3 regions of the Bacillus sp. UMB0893 genome follow, and region 3 is predicted to be linked to each of the others. Evidence: riboswitches for the same ligand, from Rfam matches in the RefSeq annotation. Region 3 holds a riboswitch; each other region holds the start of a gene.
The links. Region 3 has a riboswitch for cyclic di-AMP ahead of CYJ36_RS00970 (APC family permease). Riboswitches for the same ligand answer to the same signal wherever they lie in the genome.
Positions count from the first base shown of each region.

Region 1: another riboswitch for cyclic di-AMP. It lies ahead of CYJ36_RS14355 (dicarboxylate/amino acid:cation symporter); the one in region 3 lies ahead of CYJ36_RS00970 (APC family permease).
Region 2: another riboswitch for cyclic di-AMP. It lies ahead of CYJ36_RS14335 (potassium channel family protein); the one in region 3 lies ahead of CYJ36_RS00970 (APC family permease).

Region 1 covers NZ_PKLB01000006.1:147,149-152,408, reverse strand. Annotated here, with positions in the region: gene CYJ36_RS14370 (twin-arginine translocase TatA/TatE family subunit) at 85-261, shown strand; gene CYJ36_RS14365 (M3 family oligoendopeptidase) at 410-2,203, shown strand; gene CYJ36_RS14360 (alpha/beta hydrolase) at 2,309-3,049, opposite strand; cyclic di-AMP (ydaO/yuaA leader) riboswitch at 3,170-3,311, shown strand; gene CYJ36_RS14355 (dicarboxylate/amino acid:cation symporter) at 3,474-4,721, shown strand; gene CYJ36_RS14350 (sensor histidine kinase) at 4,899-5,260, shown strand, end outside.
Region 2 covers NZ_PKLB01000006.1:143,172-146,818, forward strand. Annotated here, with positions in the region: partial or broken gene CYJ36_RS14330 (TrkH family potassium uptake protein) at 1-1,159, opposite strand, end outside; gene CYJ36_RS14335 (potassium channel family protein) at 1,163-1,819, opposite strand; cyclic di-AMP (ydaO/yuaA leader) riboswitch at 1,919-2,063, opposite strand; gene CYJ36_RS14345 (response regulator transcription factor) at 2,290-2,973, opposite strand; gene CYJ36_RS14350 (sensor histidine kinase) at 2,978-3,647, opposite strand, start outside.
Region 3 covers NZ_PKLB01000001.1:194,804-202,431, reverse strand. Annotated here, with positions in the region: gene CYJ36_RS00980 (MMPL family transporter) at 1-1,625, opposite strand, end outside; gene CYJ36_RS00975 (MarR family winged helix-turn-helix transcriptional regulator) at 1,628-2,080, opposite strand; gene CYJ36_RS00970 (APC family permease) at 2,254-4,080, opposite strand; cyclic di-AMP (ydaO/yuaA leader) riboswitch at 4,230-4,375, opposite strand; gene CYJ36_RS24205 (hypothetical protein) at 4,543-4,689, shown strand; gene CYJ36_RS00960 (acyl-CoA thioesterase) at 5,045-5,557, opposite strand; gene CYJ36_RS00955 (SurA N-terminal domain-containing protein) at 5,878-6,645, shown strand; gene CYJ36_RS00950 (ABC transporter permease subunit) at 6,869-7,628, opposite strand, start outside.

The sequences.
Region 1 (5,260 bases), on a different contig from region 3:
TGATATCGACTATAATTTACAAAGATAGCGTTTTCTTAATATATTCGATTTTCTGTAAAAATTATTATGGAAGAAGGGTTCATGATGAACTTGGGATTCGGCGAAATAATGCTGATCGTCTTTGTTGCATTGCTTCTTTTCGGACCGAAAAAATTGCCTGAATTAGGAAAAGCTGCAGGCAAAACGTTACGGGAGTTTAAGAATGCTACTAAAGGACTTATGGACGATGATGATGCGAAATCAGATAAACAAGTAAAATAAATAAAACTCGTAAAGGCAATGACACATCGTCATGCCTTTTTCTTTTTGCCATTAACCGGTTAAATTGTACAAATTTTTCGTTAATTGTTTTATAATGACAAGTGAGGAATTATTTAGTGTTCCGAAATACATACGAGGGGGAATGGCAATGAAAGCTGCTACATATGTTGAGACATGGGATTTGGATGTGTTTTTTGAGGGTGGAAGCGGGTCAGAAGCCTTCAAAAAATATTTAGAGGAGCTTGCACTGGATGTTCCTGCGTTTAAGGATCAGGCAGAACATCTAAAAGTGCCTCAATCTGCAGCAGATAGCGTCTATTTAGACGAGATACTTGAGAAATTTCAGGGAATTGCCAAACGGATGAGACAGGCAGGGGCCTTTGTCGGCTGTTTACAGGCCCAAAATACAAATGATAAACATGCTTCCATTCTAAGAGGTAAGATTACTCAATTAAGTTCTCAATTTCAAAATGCCCTGGCAATCTTCGATCAAAAGCTTGTACAAGTTGAGGATACTGTTTGGACTGAGCTTGTGAATTCTGAAACATTGGCTGAATTGAAATTTGCACTAAGCGAACGGCGCGGCAAAGCAAAGAACAAGCTGCCGATTGAACAGGAAACGATAATCAATGCGATGTCAGTTGATGGTTATCATGCATGGGGCCAGCTTTATGATACGCTTGTTTCTAAAGTGAAAATACCGTTTGAGGAAGATGGGAAAATGAAAGAGCTGTCAGTTGGCCAGGCGGCTAATAAGTTTTCCAATGGAGATCGTTCTGTTAGACAATCAGTCTTCAATGAATGGGAAAAAGCATGGGGAAGCCAGGCAGACTTATTCGCTCATACGCTTAATCATTTGTCTGGATTCCGTTTAAATGTATATGAAAAGCGGGGCTGGGATGATGTACTGAGTGAACCGCTTGAAATCAACAGAATGAAGCGTGAGACGCTGGATGTGATGTGGAAGGTTATTTCAGAAAATAAACAGCCGCTCGTAAAATATTTGAAACGAAAAGCAGAATTGCTTGGCATCGAGAAACTCAGCTGGTTCGATCTTGATGCACCTATAGGCGGCAGTGAAACCAAGGTGAGCTATCAAGAGGGAGCTGAGTTTATTTTGGATCAGTTCAGCAACTTTGGCGAACAGCTTACCTCGTTTACGGAAAAAGCATTTGCGGACCGCTGGATTGAGGCTGAAGATCGTCCAGGTAAAGCACCAGGCGGATTTTGCACGAGCTTTACTGAGAGCGACCAATCAAGAATCTTTATGACATTCTCAGGAACACCGTCTAACATTGCAACACTTGCCCATGAACTCGGCCATGCGTTTCATCAGCATGCAATGGCTGGAGTCCATCCGCTCAATCGCAACTATGCGATGAACGTGGCTGAAACAGCATCAACCTTTGCTGAAATGATTGTTGCAGATGCTTCAGTTAAAAAAGCAAAAACAGAGGAGGAGCGATTAGCTCTTTTAGAAGACAAGGTTCAAAGAAGTGTTGCCCTTTTGATGAACATTCACGGCCGCTTCTTATTTGAGACCTCTTTTTATGCGGAACGCAAAAAAGGGATTGTCAGTACGGAAAAGCTGAACACATTGATGGAGGATGCTCAGAGAGAAGCTTATTGTGATTCATTAGGCGAGTATCACCCGCATTTCTGGGCCTCCAAGCTGCATTTCTATATTACCGGGGTGCCATTTTATAATTTTCCGTATACCTTTGGCTATTTATTCTCGCTTGGTATTTATGCGAAAGCATTGGAAGAAGGAGCTGCATTTGAAGAAAAGTATATTGCCCTTTTAAAAGATACAGGATCCATGCAGGTTGAAGATCTGGCAATGAAACATCTGGGCGTTGATCTGACTAAAGAAGATTTCTGGAAAAAGGCCGTGCTGCTCACAGTACAGGATGTTGAGGAATTTTTGGAAGCTACTAAGTAAACGATGTTGAACTAAAAAAACGAGAATGGACATTGTTTTGCTGTCCATTCTCGTTTTTTTATGGGTCTGAATTTGTACGAATGGCAGTAGGGATGGATTACCTTCCTACCTTTTTTCAATCCTTTCAATCCAGTTATTGATTTCTCGGATGATTTGATCTTGCTGGACAAATACGTTAATATCCGCTTTGTTATCTCCTTTTTGCTCTCCGTACATGCCAAACTGGGCATGATTTCCGCCATTGATTTTGTGGAAAAAGGTATAATCAGACAAACGATGTTTTGTTTTTTTTATGTCTTCAAGTGTTGATATTCCGTCATGTTCTGCATAAATGGTCAGGATCGGAAAGTCTGTATTTGAAAAATCACTGGAATTAGTTGGGTATGCTGCGAGCAAGAAAAGACCCTTGATTTCTTCTTGATGTTCAAATGCATAAATCGAGGCGGCTGCACCTCCTTGAGAATGTCCGCCGATATACCAGTTGTTGATCTGTTCCAGATTTTTTATGATAGTATCTGCTTTGTCTATCCCAGCTATGGCAAGATTAAAAGGCATTTGCGGAATCACAGTGGTGTATCCTTTTTGAGAAAGCTGATCCGCTAGATAGGCATAGGCTTCTGGCTCTACTTTTGCACCTGGATACAGGATGATCCCCTTATCCGTTTTTTGATTTTCAGGTTCAAAAATCAAATATTCGTTTGTTTCCTTTTGATCCTGCAAATTCGCTGTATTATAGAGCTCTTCTGATGGTGAATAAGTGATTTGCGACCATATGTAAAACCCTCCAAATCCTAGAATGAGGACGGCTAATGCGCCTAATAAAAAATTTTTTATGAATCTTTTCATCGAGTAAAACCCCTTAATTCATGACGTTTTCTGCTAAATTTTATGATTAAATACAGCTAAAAGGCAAATGTTGATGTTTGCAAAATCATTATATTTTCTTTTAGAATAATAGTATAACTTAATAAATATACGCTTAATCCTTAATTGGAGCGGGGGAACCGAACTGTGCCATGCACTGGGGTGAATCCTTATAGTAAAAAAGGTAGGACAGCTCTTCGTCCGAATCCGACAGCTAACCTCGTATGCACTGGAGAGACACATCTGTGGTAAAGTCATAATGATCCAAATTGACGAATACAACCGCGAGAATTCTCTCGCGGTTTTTTGTATTTTTCAAAAAAATCACTTAAATGTGTTTCTCCACCCTTGTATTTAGGGAATAAAACACTATCTTTATATCCATACTATTTTACGGAGGTTTTATATGAAACTAGCAACGAAAATCATCATTGGTCTTATTTTGGGTGCAATTGTAGGTCTTATTCTAAATATTACGGCTCCAGATCTATTTAAACAGCTTGATACGTTTTTATTTACCCCGCTCGGAAAAATATTCTTAAACTTAATTAATATGCTTGTTGTGCCAATCGTTTTCTTCTCTATTACTCTAGGAGTAGCTGGGTTGGGCGATCCGAAAAAACTTGGAAGAATTGGGGTTAAAACCGTATCTTACTTTTTAGTAACGACTGCTGTAGCCATCGTGATTGGCTTAATCCTTGCACTGACAATTCAGCCTGGAAACATCGGTGAATTTGATACAAAGTCCGCTGAATATAAAGCAGAAGAGGCGCCATCTGTTGGGGAAACATTCTTAAACATGATTCCGACGAATCCTATTAAAGCATTTGCTGATGGCAACATGCTGCAAATTATTATTTTCTCAATCTTTGTAGGTCTGGGAATCACGTTCCTCGGCAAAAAAGCCAGTACTTTATATAAGGTAGTCGAACAAGGCAACGATCTGATGATGTATTTAGTAAATGTGGTCATGAAATTTGCTCCATACGGTACGTTCGGTCTTATCGCAACTGCTGTTGGCAGCCAAGGGCTAGACGCTCTTAAAGCAATGGGTTTGTACATGGGTGTTGTTATGCTCGCTCTTGTGATTCATGCTATCGTAACATACGGAGCATCCATCCTTTTCTTGGCGAAGCAAAGTCCGATCTGGTTCTTTAAGAATTTTGCTCCTGCAATGGCAGTAGCTTTCAGTACATCAAGCAGTAATGCAACCCTTCCTGTTTCGATGGAAACGGCGCAAAAACGCCTGAAAGTTCCAGAACCAATCTCAAGTTTTGTTCAGCCTTTAGGTGCAACCATCAATATGGATGGAACGGCCATTATGCAAGGTGTAGCAACAATCTTTATTGCCCAGGTTTACAATATTGACCTTTCCTTCACACAATTGATAACAGTCGTTTTAACAGCTGTTCTTGCATCAATTGGAACAGCCGGGGTACCAGGTGTTGGACTGATCATGCTTGCAATGGTATTAAACTCAGTCGGTCTTCCAGTTGCAGGTATTGCCTTAATCATTGGTATTGACCGTTTGCTTGATATGGCACGTACTGCAGTCAATATCACAGGTGATGCAGCCTGTGCTGTTATTGTAGCTGAAACAGAAAAGAAACACGGAGATTATAAGATTCCAGAGTTTGAAGAAAAATTATCGTAATTAGGAAAGTTGCAGCGCCGTAAAAAAGTCAGGCGCTGGAATCAATAATCTGATCTAAATAGAAAGGCGGCCTGTTAACGGCCGCCTTTTTCTTAAATTTCAACGGAGATGTGCACATCTTTCTGGTAATGTAAAATAAATAGTTCCAATAAGATTTTTTATTTAGGAGTTAAGAAAATGAACAAACTCGCCATAAAGATTGGATTATTATTTTTTACAATTATTCTAGTAGTTGAAACATGTTTATTCTTATTTTTATATCGCAATCTCGTAAACACCCGCGTGGAAGAAGAAATTACGGTCCTTCAGGCAAGAGGCAACAGTCACAGGGATGTTCTATTGAAGCATAATAATGAAATGACACGGGAGCATGTAGTCTTAATGGAATCCGAAGCAGACACAGATGTTGTTTTGACAAATGAAGCAGGAGACGTTCTTCATTCCTCAAAAGAAATACATCCATATATGCAGAGGGTAATCAATCAGAGGGCGAAAGAAAGGGAAAATGCTTCACAGGATTGGCAGGATCATCCGTTTAT
Region 2 (3,647 bases), on a different contig from region 3:
CAAAAGCAGAAACAACTTCAAACACGATTTCCATAAAGGTAAGATCTTCCGATAAGGTTAAAATAAATACAGCTGCTAGTACAAAAAGCAGACTTGCCACCGTAATAGCAAGGGCTTTAACGATAAATCTAGAGTTGATTGAACGATTTGTAATACTTATATCTTCTCTTCCGCGCAAAAAAGTAATGGTTGCCAAGAGGATAATAATAGCTGTTGTTAACTTAATTCCTCCGCCAGTCGACGCACTTCCCGCTCCAATGAACATAAGAATGATCATTAAAAAAAGAGTTGTATCTTCTAAGCTTGCCATATCCAGTGTATTAAACCCGGCGGTTCTTGGAGAAACAGCCTGAAAGTAAGAGGCTAATAGCTTGCTTCCAGAAGATAGGTCTCCAAGCGTAGCAGGATTGGAGTATTCAATAGCAAAGATTATAAACATCGCAGTGATATTAATTGCAAATGTACCGACAAGCATCAGCTTTGTGTGCAGGGAAAATTTTTTAAAGCTTCTTTTCCTCCATATATCAACTAATACTGTAAAACCTATACCCCCAATAATAAACAGAGATGAAAGCACAAGATTTACGAGCGGATCACCTACAAATCTCATCAAATTATCCGGCCAAAGTGCAAACCCAGCATTATTGAATGCGGAAATTGAGTGAAAAAAGCTGTAAAAAAGACCTTTAGACCATCCATACTCAGGAACCCACCTGAAGGATAAGAAGATCATTGCAATAAACTCGATAGAAAGGGAGAAATAAAACACATACTTCACTAAATTAATGACTCCGCCAATTGAAGTTTGATTTAGCGCGGTTTGCATAACTAATCTTTCTTTTATCCCAATTTTCTTGCCAAGCATCATATAAATCAAAACGCCAAATGACATGATTCCTAATCCGCCAAGCTGGATAAGCATAGCAATGATAAACTGACCTGTAAAAGTAAAGGTTGATCCAGGATCGACTGGCGAAAGTCCTGTTACAGTCATTGCTGATGTAGCGACGAATAGCGCATCAATCCATCTTATCGGCTCGTGAGTTGAAAATGGCAGCATTAATAATGCAGATCCCACAATTATTCCAACAGCAAAAATAATAACCAGCAGCTGAGAAGGATTAAACCGAATCATTTTTTGCAGCTTTTGCCCATTCATCACCTACATACCCTCCTCCTCGAAACGGCTGATGTCCTTGTTGCGTCCAATGACTAGTAAAATATCTCCTGATTTAATGGACTCTTCCGCAGGGGGAGAAACAATCATTTCTTCCTCGCGCTGAATCCCGACAATGTTACAACCATATCTTGCCCTAATATCTAGATCAATTAATGTTTTTCGGTGTATTTTTGCTGAAGCAATAAGCTCTACCATGCTGTATTCCTTTGAAAGCTCAATATAATCAATCATTTTTTCTGAAATAATATGATGTGCAATGCGCTTTGCCATATCACGTTCAGGATGGATGACTTTATTTACACCTATTTTGTCTAAAACCTTCTGATGGTAGTCATTTTGAGCTTTTGCCCATACTTGGGGTATCTCGAGTTCTTTCAGCAGAAGTGATGTCAAAATGCTTGCTTCAATATTATCTCCAAACGACACAAAGGCGTGATCTACGTTACGCACGCCGAGCTGCTTCAGTGTCGCTTCATCAATCGCATTTGCTTTTACTGCAAGTGTGGCATATTGAGAGTAATACTGGACTTTCTCTTCATCCTTATCAACCGCTAATACTTCAATACCCAAATCATGAAATTCCTTAACTAGGCTTCCTCCAAATCGGCCAAGACCAAACACAGCAAATTGCTTTTTCAACAGAGTTTCCTTCTTTCAATACTGATTTTTGCACACAAAAAGACACAGAGGTCCCATGAACCACTGTGTCTGAATTTTCTCATCACAATATGTTTCATAATCCTCTCTCAAGAACGCTTGCGAAGTTAGCTGTCGGGTTCGGGCAATGAGAGTAGCCCTACCTGTAAAGGATTCACCCCAAGCTGCAATAAAAGCCAGCAAAATTGGGTCCTCCGCTCCATCATGGATTAAGCGATTTAAGAATATCTGAAATGTATTTATGTCAGTATCTTACTCCTGTTGGATATGACAGTAAAGAGTCAATTTCTGTTGAAAAATCTTAAAAATGACCTGAATCAACCATTTAAGCGCTTTTAAGTCTCGTTTTCTTAGCCAGGCTGTTTATTTTGGATTCTTATGATTGAATGGAAGAATTCAATTAAAATTAGGTTATCATGTCTTTTTCCAGCCATTAAGCCTCTAACGATTTTTTAATTGTTTTTTATTTCATCATTCCATCTATATCCTGCTCCCCAGACCGTTTGCAGATGATCATCAATTGGAAAGCCTGTCTTTCTCAGTTTTTCCCGTAAGTGACGGACGTGCGAGTCTACCGTCCGGTCCTCTGTATCTGCATCATATCCCCATATTGATGTTATGAGATGCTCACGGTTAAAAACTCTGTTTCGATTTTTCAAAAAAACACCTGCAAGCTGAAATTCCTTTGGAGTAAAAAGAAGTGTTTCACCATGATAGCTTGCCTCTTGGCTCCTTTCATCCCATTTTAATCCTTTAAAATCAATTGCACTTTGATTCTTCACCCTTCTTAATATCGCTTCAATTCGTGCAAGCAATTCACTCTCGTTAAATGGTTTTGTAAGGTAGTCATCTGCCCCAGTATGCAGTCCTTTTACAATGTCCTGTTTTTGACCTCTTGCCGTCACCATGATTATGGGAACATCTGAAAAGTTCCTGATTTCTTTGCACACTTCAAAGCCATTCTTACCTGGCATCATGACATCAAGTATAATGAGATTTGGTTCGTCTTTTTGAACAAGATGCACAGCGTCGTGTCCAGAAGAGGATTTTATGCACGCATATCCCGCTGGCTCCAAGTAAAGGGCAAGCAAATCCAGCATCAGCGTTTCATCGTCTACAAGCAAAATTTTTTTCATCAGCTTAATCCTTTCTAAAAACAATGATAATTGAAGTCCCAATTCCGAGTTGGCTTTTAGCTTGAACCTGGCCGCCAAGAGATTCTACGATTTCTTTTACAATTGCAAGACCAAGGCCTGTTCCCCCGCTATTACGGGATCTTGATTTATCAACGCGATATAATTTGTCAAATATAAAAGGCAGGTCCTCTTTAGGAATGCCAATCCCTTCATCAGAAATGATAATTTCAATTTTTTCATCTTCATCCGTTAGCTTAATTGTAATAGATGAACCCTTTTCCGAATAATGAATCGCATTATCCATGATGTTATGCAGCACTTGTTCAAACCTGGCTGCATCGTTCATGTGATGCACGAAGCAGGAAGGAAGCTGGAAAATCACCTTCCTATTTTCTTTGATTAAGATAGGATTGATCTTTTCAGTCATTTTTTTAAGAAAGGAACCAAGTTCAATTCGTTCTTTTTCAACATGAAAAGAATGGTGATCAAGCTTTGCAAGTTCAAACAAATCTTCAACAAGCAATGATAGGTGCTCTGTTTGTTCGCCTATAATGGATAAATATTTCATTTGATCATCTTTAGAGATTTCGGACCTTTTTGCTACATCTGCATACCCTTTAATATACGTAAGGGGTGTACGTAATTCATGTGCAATGCTAGCCAGAAATTCATTT
Region 3 (7,628 bases):
TCAAGTTTTGCTAAATTCGTTTGGACTTCTGTTAATCCTGTTTGAAGATCTGAAGTACCAGAAATTAAATCATTAATTCCTTTTGTCGCGGTATTTAATTCCGGTTGAGATTTAGAAAGTTCACTTCCCGCTTCATTTAGTCCTTGACTGATTTCGTCTATTCCTTCTTTTCCTTCACCAAGTCCGGCGCCAAGGCTTTCAGCTTGTTTAGAGACAAAAAAATCTTCAACCTGCTCTCCTGCTGGACGAGTAACAGAGCGCACATTATCAACCAATTCTACTTTTTCGATTTCCTGGCTGATTTTTTCTGCCAATTCCACATATTCTGCAGAATCCATTTTTTCATCATTTTTTAAAACAATTTGAGTCGGCATTGATTCGCCAGGTCCAAAACTGTCAGCAATCGCAGTAAATGCCCGGATTGAAGAAACATCTCCACTGACTTCTTCTAACGAATCGAACGATAATTCTCCTTCATAGATTACTAGAAATGGGACACAAATTGCAGCAACAATCAATAGAGACAGAAATGGACGTGCTAAAGAAAATCTTCCTAAAGCGCCCCATAATTTACTCTCGCCATGCTCTGCCGTGCTTTTAGATGGCCAGAAAATTTTTCCGCCTAAAACAGCCATGAAGAACGGCACAATGGTAAATAACGCCACTAGAAGAATCGCAACACCTACTGCAACGGCAGAAGCAGATTGATAGAGTTTGAATTGAGAAAATCCAATTGCAGCAAATCCAATCATAACAGCGACACCGCTAAAGAATACCGTACGCCCTGCATTGCGGTACGTTTCAATGATTGCTTCTGCTACCGTCTCTTTATGAGATAATTCTTCTTTAAAACGGCTTAATAATAAAATACAATAATCTGTCCCAATACCAAACAAGATGGCAACCAAGAAAATTTGAGTGTAATTCGAAATTGGAAAATTAAGCTCTTCAACCAGCATGGATACAATAGATTGTGAAGCCAAATAAGTAAATCCGACTGTCAGAAGCGGAATGATGGGTGCAACAATCGACCGGAACACAAGAAGCAGTACACCTAATACAAACACAACCGTTATGCCTTCCGTCTTCTTCAATCCCTCTTCAGAGCTTTTCATCAGATCTTCATTAATCATCCAGTTGCCTGTATAATCATGATCAACCTTTACTTCTTCAATTGTTTTGTATAAAGCATCGCTGACCTCACCCGGTTCCCGATCATTCCAGGCAACCTTGACGGAAGCTAATATCGCCTTTCCATCTTTAGAGACAAGCTGTTCTTTTAAGCTTTCTTCATTAAAATGAGTCAGGATTTCTGTGATTCCTAATGATTTTTTTTCATCTTCAAGCAAACGAATCGCTTTTTCCGCTTCGGCAATTTCCGTTTTCGCAAGCTCTTTCTCGCTGTGAAAAACAAGGGCCACCTGTGTTTCATCTCCGCCGCCCTCATCCTTTTGCACTTCTTCCATGATTTCAGAAGCAAAGGAAGAAGAATATCCTTCCGGTACGTCAATTTGTCCTTTTTCCCGGACTAAATCTGTCATATTTGGGGCTGCCATTAATAATCCCGCCACAACGGCAATCCATGCGATCAGCACCAGCCACTTACTCTTTATTATCGTATTCACATTTATTCCCCTTCTTTACTCTCTATTAATACTCGATTGAGCTTTTCATATGTTTCAATGAATTGTTTAATTTCCAAAGGATCGAACTTATTAATAAAAGATTCAACCAGCTTATGAATGCGGTCCTCCGCTTTTTCAAACAGCTCCTTTCCTTTATCCGTCAGCGTCAAGTAAACAACTCGCCGATCATTTTCATCACGCGTACGCTCAATCAGACCTTTTTCAAACAAACGCGTAATAATGGCAGTAATCGCACTTTTTTTCACATTGAATACCTCTGCTAATTCAGAAGATGTACAGGAATCTGCGTGATTGATGTATCTCAGCATATAGTGCTGATCATTTGTCAAATCACTTCCAATTTGCTCTTTTACAAGGCACTCGCCTCTGTTCGCTACAGAATAGGAAACCGCTATGTAGCGATCAACTAACTCTTTAATGTTTTCTCCTGACATTTTTTCACCTCATTACAAGTTGTTCTACTATTTAATTGTTCAACTATTTAACTATTAACACATTTAACTTTAATACCCACTTTTAAAAATGTCAATAATTAACGTTTCGCTTTTATATTCCGGAAATGATCATAAGAAAAGGAGCTCGGTGTACGAGCTCCAGGACATTCTTTCTATTTTTTCAGATGATACGGAACAGTAGTTACAATGACATTTCTTCGATAGAGCAGAAACGTCCGAATCAAGATGCTTGACTGGTTATGAAGAATATTATGCCAGCTTTTCTTCGGAATAAACTGCGGAATCAATACGGTTACCCTGTAATTTGATTCACTTGCTTTGTGTTCAACTGTATCGATAAATTTAGTCAGCGGCTGAATGATGCTTCGGTAATAAGACTGCAGTGTTACTAGACGAATATCAGGCTGCCACTTGTTCCACTTATCTTCAAAGATTTTTTCATCCACTCTCTCAAAAGAAACGTATACAGCAATAATTTGATCAGCAGATAAAGACTTTGCGTAGTTTAAAGAATTCTCTACAACGTGAGTCATCCCGGCTACCGGCACGATAATGACATTTCCTTCAATCGGCTTGATCGGCTCACAAGTTGTAAGTCTCAACTGATCTCCAACGGCCACATAGTGCTTCTTAATTCGATGAAATCCTAAAACGATAAGAGGCAAAAAGATCAGAACTGCCCAAACCTGTGAGAACTTTGTAATGAAGAACATCATCATGACAAGAAAGCTGATAAGTGCTCCAGTTAAATTTATTGCAAGTTTAACCGGCCAGCCTTTAGGCTTCTCACGCAGCCACTTCACTAGCATCCCGGTCTGGGATAATGTAAATGGTATAAACACACCAACTGCATAAAGGGGGATGAGCTGTTCCGTTTGTCCTTTAAAGATGACAATTAATAAAATTGAAGTGACTCCGAGAGTAATGATCCCATTAGAATACCCTAATCGGTCTCCCCTCATCGTAAACATTCTTGCAATGTATTTATCCTTTGCAAGGTTGAACGCAAGCAAAGGAAAAGCAGAGTATCCCGTATTTGCAGCGAGAACAAGAATCATTGCAGTTGTTCCCTGGATAAAATAATACATAAAGTTTCTTCCAAACGTTTCAGCTGCAATTTGGGAAACAACTGTTTCTTCATGTTTTGGGGCTATCCCGAAGTAATAGGCTAAAAAGACGATTCCAGAAAATAAAATGGCAAGCAATAACCCCATCGCCATCAAAGTTCTGACCGCGTTTTTAGGACCAGGATCCTTAAAATTCGGAATCGCATTTGAAATCGCTTCGACTCCAGTTAAGGCTGAACTCCCTGAAGCAAATGCTCTTAGCAGTAAAAACAAGCTAATGCCTGCAACTGGAGTGCCAATCGGAGCATGCAAATCAGGTGAGACATCCCCAGTAATGATTTTGAATATTCCCACCCCGATTAAGATAAAAAGTGCTAAAACAAACAAATAAACCGGGTAGGCTAAAATCGAAGCTGACTCTGTTATTCCTCTTAGATTCAGAATGGTAATAAAGACCACCAAAATACTGGCAATCATGACATTATAATCATGTAATCCTGGTAAGGCAGAAGTAATCGCATCTGTTCCTGCAGATACACTTACAGCAACTGTCAATATGTAATCAACTAACAGCGAACCGCCAGCAATTAAACCTGCATTTTCACCAAGGTTTTCCTTTGAAACGACATATGCTCCGCCGCCATGTGGATAAGCATATATAATTTGCCGGTAAGACAAAATAAGAGCTGTTAATAGAAATAGCACACCCACTGCAATGGGTATGGAGTACCAAAACGCAACAGCACTAACAGTAACCAAGACAAGCAGGATCTGTTCTGGCCCATACGCTACAGAAGATAATGCATCTGAAGAAAGAATAGCCAGTGCTTTCTTTTTATTTAATTTTTGCTCACCTAATTCTGTAGACTTTAAGGGAGCTCCAATTATAATTCTTTTAAGCATCGATAACATTTTTGCACCACCAAATATTTTCTTTTGAAGACTCTCTTGATGAGATCATATAAGCAGGTAATGAATTGCTATAAGCGAAAAAAGGATACATTTCCGCAAGAAAATAAAAACAGCATAATGGACATTAGAATCGCAGTCTCACCAGCTACACATCCTCTCTTCTAACGCTTACGGGGTTAGCTGACGGGTTCGGGACAAAAGAGTATCCCTACCTACATTAATAGGATTCACCCCTTTGCGAAAAATATCACAAAATCGGGTTCCCCGCTCCTCAAGGATTAAGCGAATTATAAATATCAAACTGTTGGTTATCATACTCCTAACCTTAAGAGATGTAAATATAAAAACAACAAATCCTTTGACTTTTTTAAACCAATAAGCTTGGGGTCAAAAAAGTATGAAAGGTATGATATTGTGCCCATGCGCAAACACTATTTTTATACAAGTGACAGGAGGATTTTGATGCCTAAAGAAAACATCCCGCTATTATCAGATGAGTTTTTAGATGAAGTTACAAAAGAGATAAATGAGATTTATGGTTTTGAAAATGACCAAAATGAAGCACAAGATAAAGATTTGATAAATGCAGAAGAAAATATCGTTAAATGAAAATCTGAATCACTTAATACGAGGAGGTATGTGGTGTAAAAAAACATTTAATAACATTCGGATTGTTGATTATGTCCTTTGCATTAATCGTGTCGCCGATTCATGCAGCTGCAAAAGAAGCGGCATGTGGACAAGGAGAGTGCATAACTAAAGGAAGCATTATAACCTAACTTTATCAGTGAAATTTAGGATTTTATCAGTGTAAATCGTTAATTTATCAGTGAAAACTGCAAGTTTATCAGTTTAAGCAAAAAAAGCAGGAAGACCTCATCAGGTTCTCCTGCTTTTTTCGTGCATCTCCCTGTTCTATAAGTATTCATCTTTAGGTTTGCATCTTTTTCTCCATTAAAACTCATCAATATTTTTTTATTTTCTCAGAGAAGGCCATGCTCCCTTTTCTTCGCGACTTTCGAATCAGTGAGCGTTCTTCGCCTGAGTCAAACAAATCTTTCTCCTCTTCCGTTTCCGGGTAAACACCTGGAACTGCTTTTGGCTTACCCTGCTCATCAAGCGAAACAAATGTGATAAAGCTTGTCGCGGCAACTTTTGATTCACCGCTGATTAAATCTTCTGCTGTTACTTTTACGAATACTTCCATAGAAGATCTGCCTGTAAACGTTACGAATGATTCGAGATGCACAGCATCAGTCGGACGAATTGGATGCAAGAAATCAACTGAATCCATTGATGCAGTGACGCATTCAGTTCTGCAATGCTTAGAAGCTGAAATCGAGGCTACCACATCAATAGATGCCATGAGCTTTCCTCCGAATAAAGTTTGATGATTATTAGTGTCTGGCGGCAATACTCGATTAGTTTGAAAGACTCTCGATTCTGAACAAGGTTTACTGTTAGGTGTATGCGTCATGATATTCTCCTTTTTATTCTTTTTCTAAACCTATTGTATCTGATTTCTTTGCCTGCTTCATCATACGGGTGTCCTGTTATTCTAATCTTTACCGCTCAACCTAAATTTAAGGACTTACTATTTTGAGGTCCGGATAATGAATCGTCAGTTAAGCGATCCTATTTACCCAGTTCATATTGTTTCATAACGTTTCAATCCTGTTACAAATCTCCAGAAACAGTGTATAAGGTTTCTTTTTCACTGAATTTCCTTTATAATGCGCACTAGATGATTTTTTTTAGGGAAAAATTATACTTCTAGCTTTAGGAAGGAGATCGATTATGAAAAAAATGATGTTTACATTAATAACCGGTCTGATGGCCGTTGTTTTAGCAGCATGCGGAGGAAATGAAGAAAGCAAAGAAGCTAAAAATGAAGATAAAGCTAAAACTGCCGAAACTGATCAGCAGAAAGAACAGCAAAAGAAAATGGAAGAAATGCAAAAAAAATTAGAAGAACAGCAAGTAGATGAGAAGAAAACAGTTGCCATTGTGAACGACAAAGAAATAGTAGGAAGCGACTATAACAGCGTCTTACAATCTACACAGGGACAAATGCAGCAAATGGGACAAGATCCATCCTCTAAGGAAGCTGCAGAGCAAGTAAAAAAACAAACGATTGACAGCTTAGTCGGTCAAACTCTTCTTCTCCAAGAGGCAGATAAAAAAGGATATAAAGCTTCAGATGAAGATATTAAAAAGCAGCTTGACGAAACGAAAAAACAGTTCAAAACTGAAAAGGAATTCGAAAGTGCTCTAAAAAAATCAGGCATGGATATGAAAACACTTGAAACTCAAATTGCTGACGATATTAAATTCAGACAATACGTTGAAAAAGAAATACCTGCTGATAAAGTAACAGACGAAGAAATCCAAAAAGCATATGATCAATATGCTGAACAAGGAAAGACTACCGGACAAGAGGTTCCTAAGCTAGAAGAAGTAAAACCTCAAATCGAACAGTCTCTTCAGCAGCAAAAGCAGCAGGAAAAACTGGCTCAGCAAGTTGAAGAATTGAAGAAAAATGCGAAGATTGAAATTAAGATTTAATAGAATTATTGAAAATCCCCTTTGCCAGATTGGCAAGGGGATTTTCATTTCATTTATCAGTTAAACAAGATTCTTAACGCAAATTTGGAAAAAACGATATTCCGGCCAATTACTAAGTTTATCCGGCCAGTTTCATAATTATTCCGGCCAAAAAGCAGCATATTCCGGCCAATTTCCGCTATTCTTCGGCCAAAAACCAATGTCCACCCTCTGTACCAGCTTCTTAATGAATCTGCTTTTCAAAAAGCACGTATCGATCGTTGTACTTCGTTATTCTTTGCAGCAAAATCAAATTAATAATAAAAATGCCTAATGAGATAAGCAATATTACTTGCGCTCCTACCAAAAACAATCCGCTGGCTTGGCCAGCCATCATCCCAACTACAGGCAAAATAATAACTCCGCCAATGTTCTGAGCTTCTTGGAACGTTTTCACCCGCGATGATATGAATACGTTAAGCAAAACCGTCATAAGAGAAACCATTGGAGACAGGCATAAGATTAATGCAAGCCAATTAGCTGATGGAAAAATCATTTGTCCAAACAAACGATATCCCAGTGCATTGATTACAATTCCGCTAAGAAAAAAGCTAAAAGCAGATACAAGCAAGGATGGAATAAATGACCCCAGTACTTTGCTGACGAAGAGTGTTTTAATGGTGACAGGCGAAAATAGAAGACTTTCAAGTGTACGCCTTTCCTTTTCACCTACAAAACTGTTCGCAGCAACAACACTTGCTGTAATGATCGGCACTAGTAAAAACAAGGATGGAAGCATGTTATTAATAAACAAATAAACAAATTGCTGTTCAGGCGTATCTAAAGAAAGGCTTTCCTTGTTTAAGTGAGTTATAAAACTATCAATCAATTTACGTGCATCATTCCCTGCCAGTTTTTCAATATCCATAAAGAGAGCACTTCCGAGAACAGCTGCTGGCAGGATCACTGAAAATAATATGGGTATAATTATTAGGGTAGCGAAC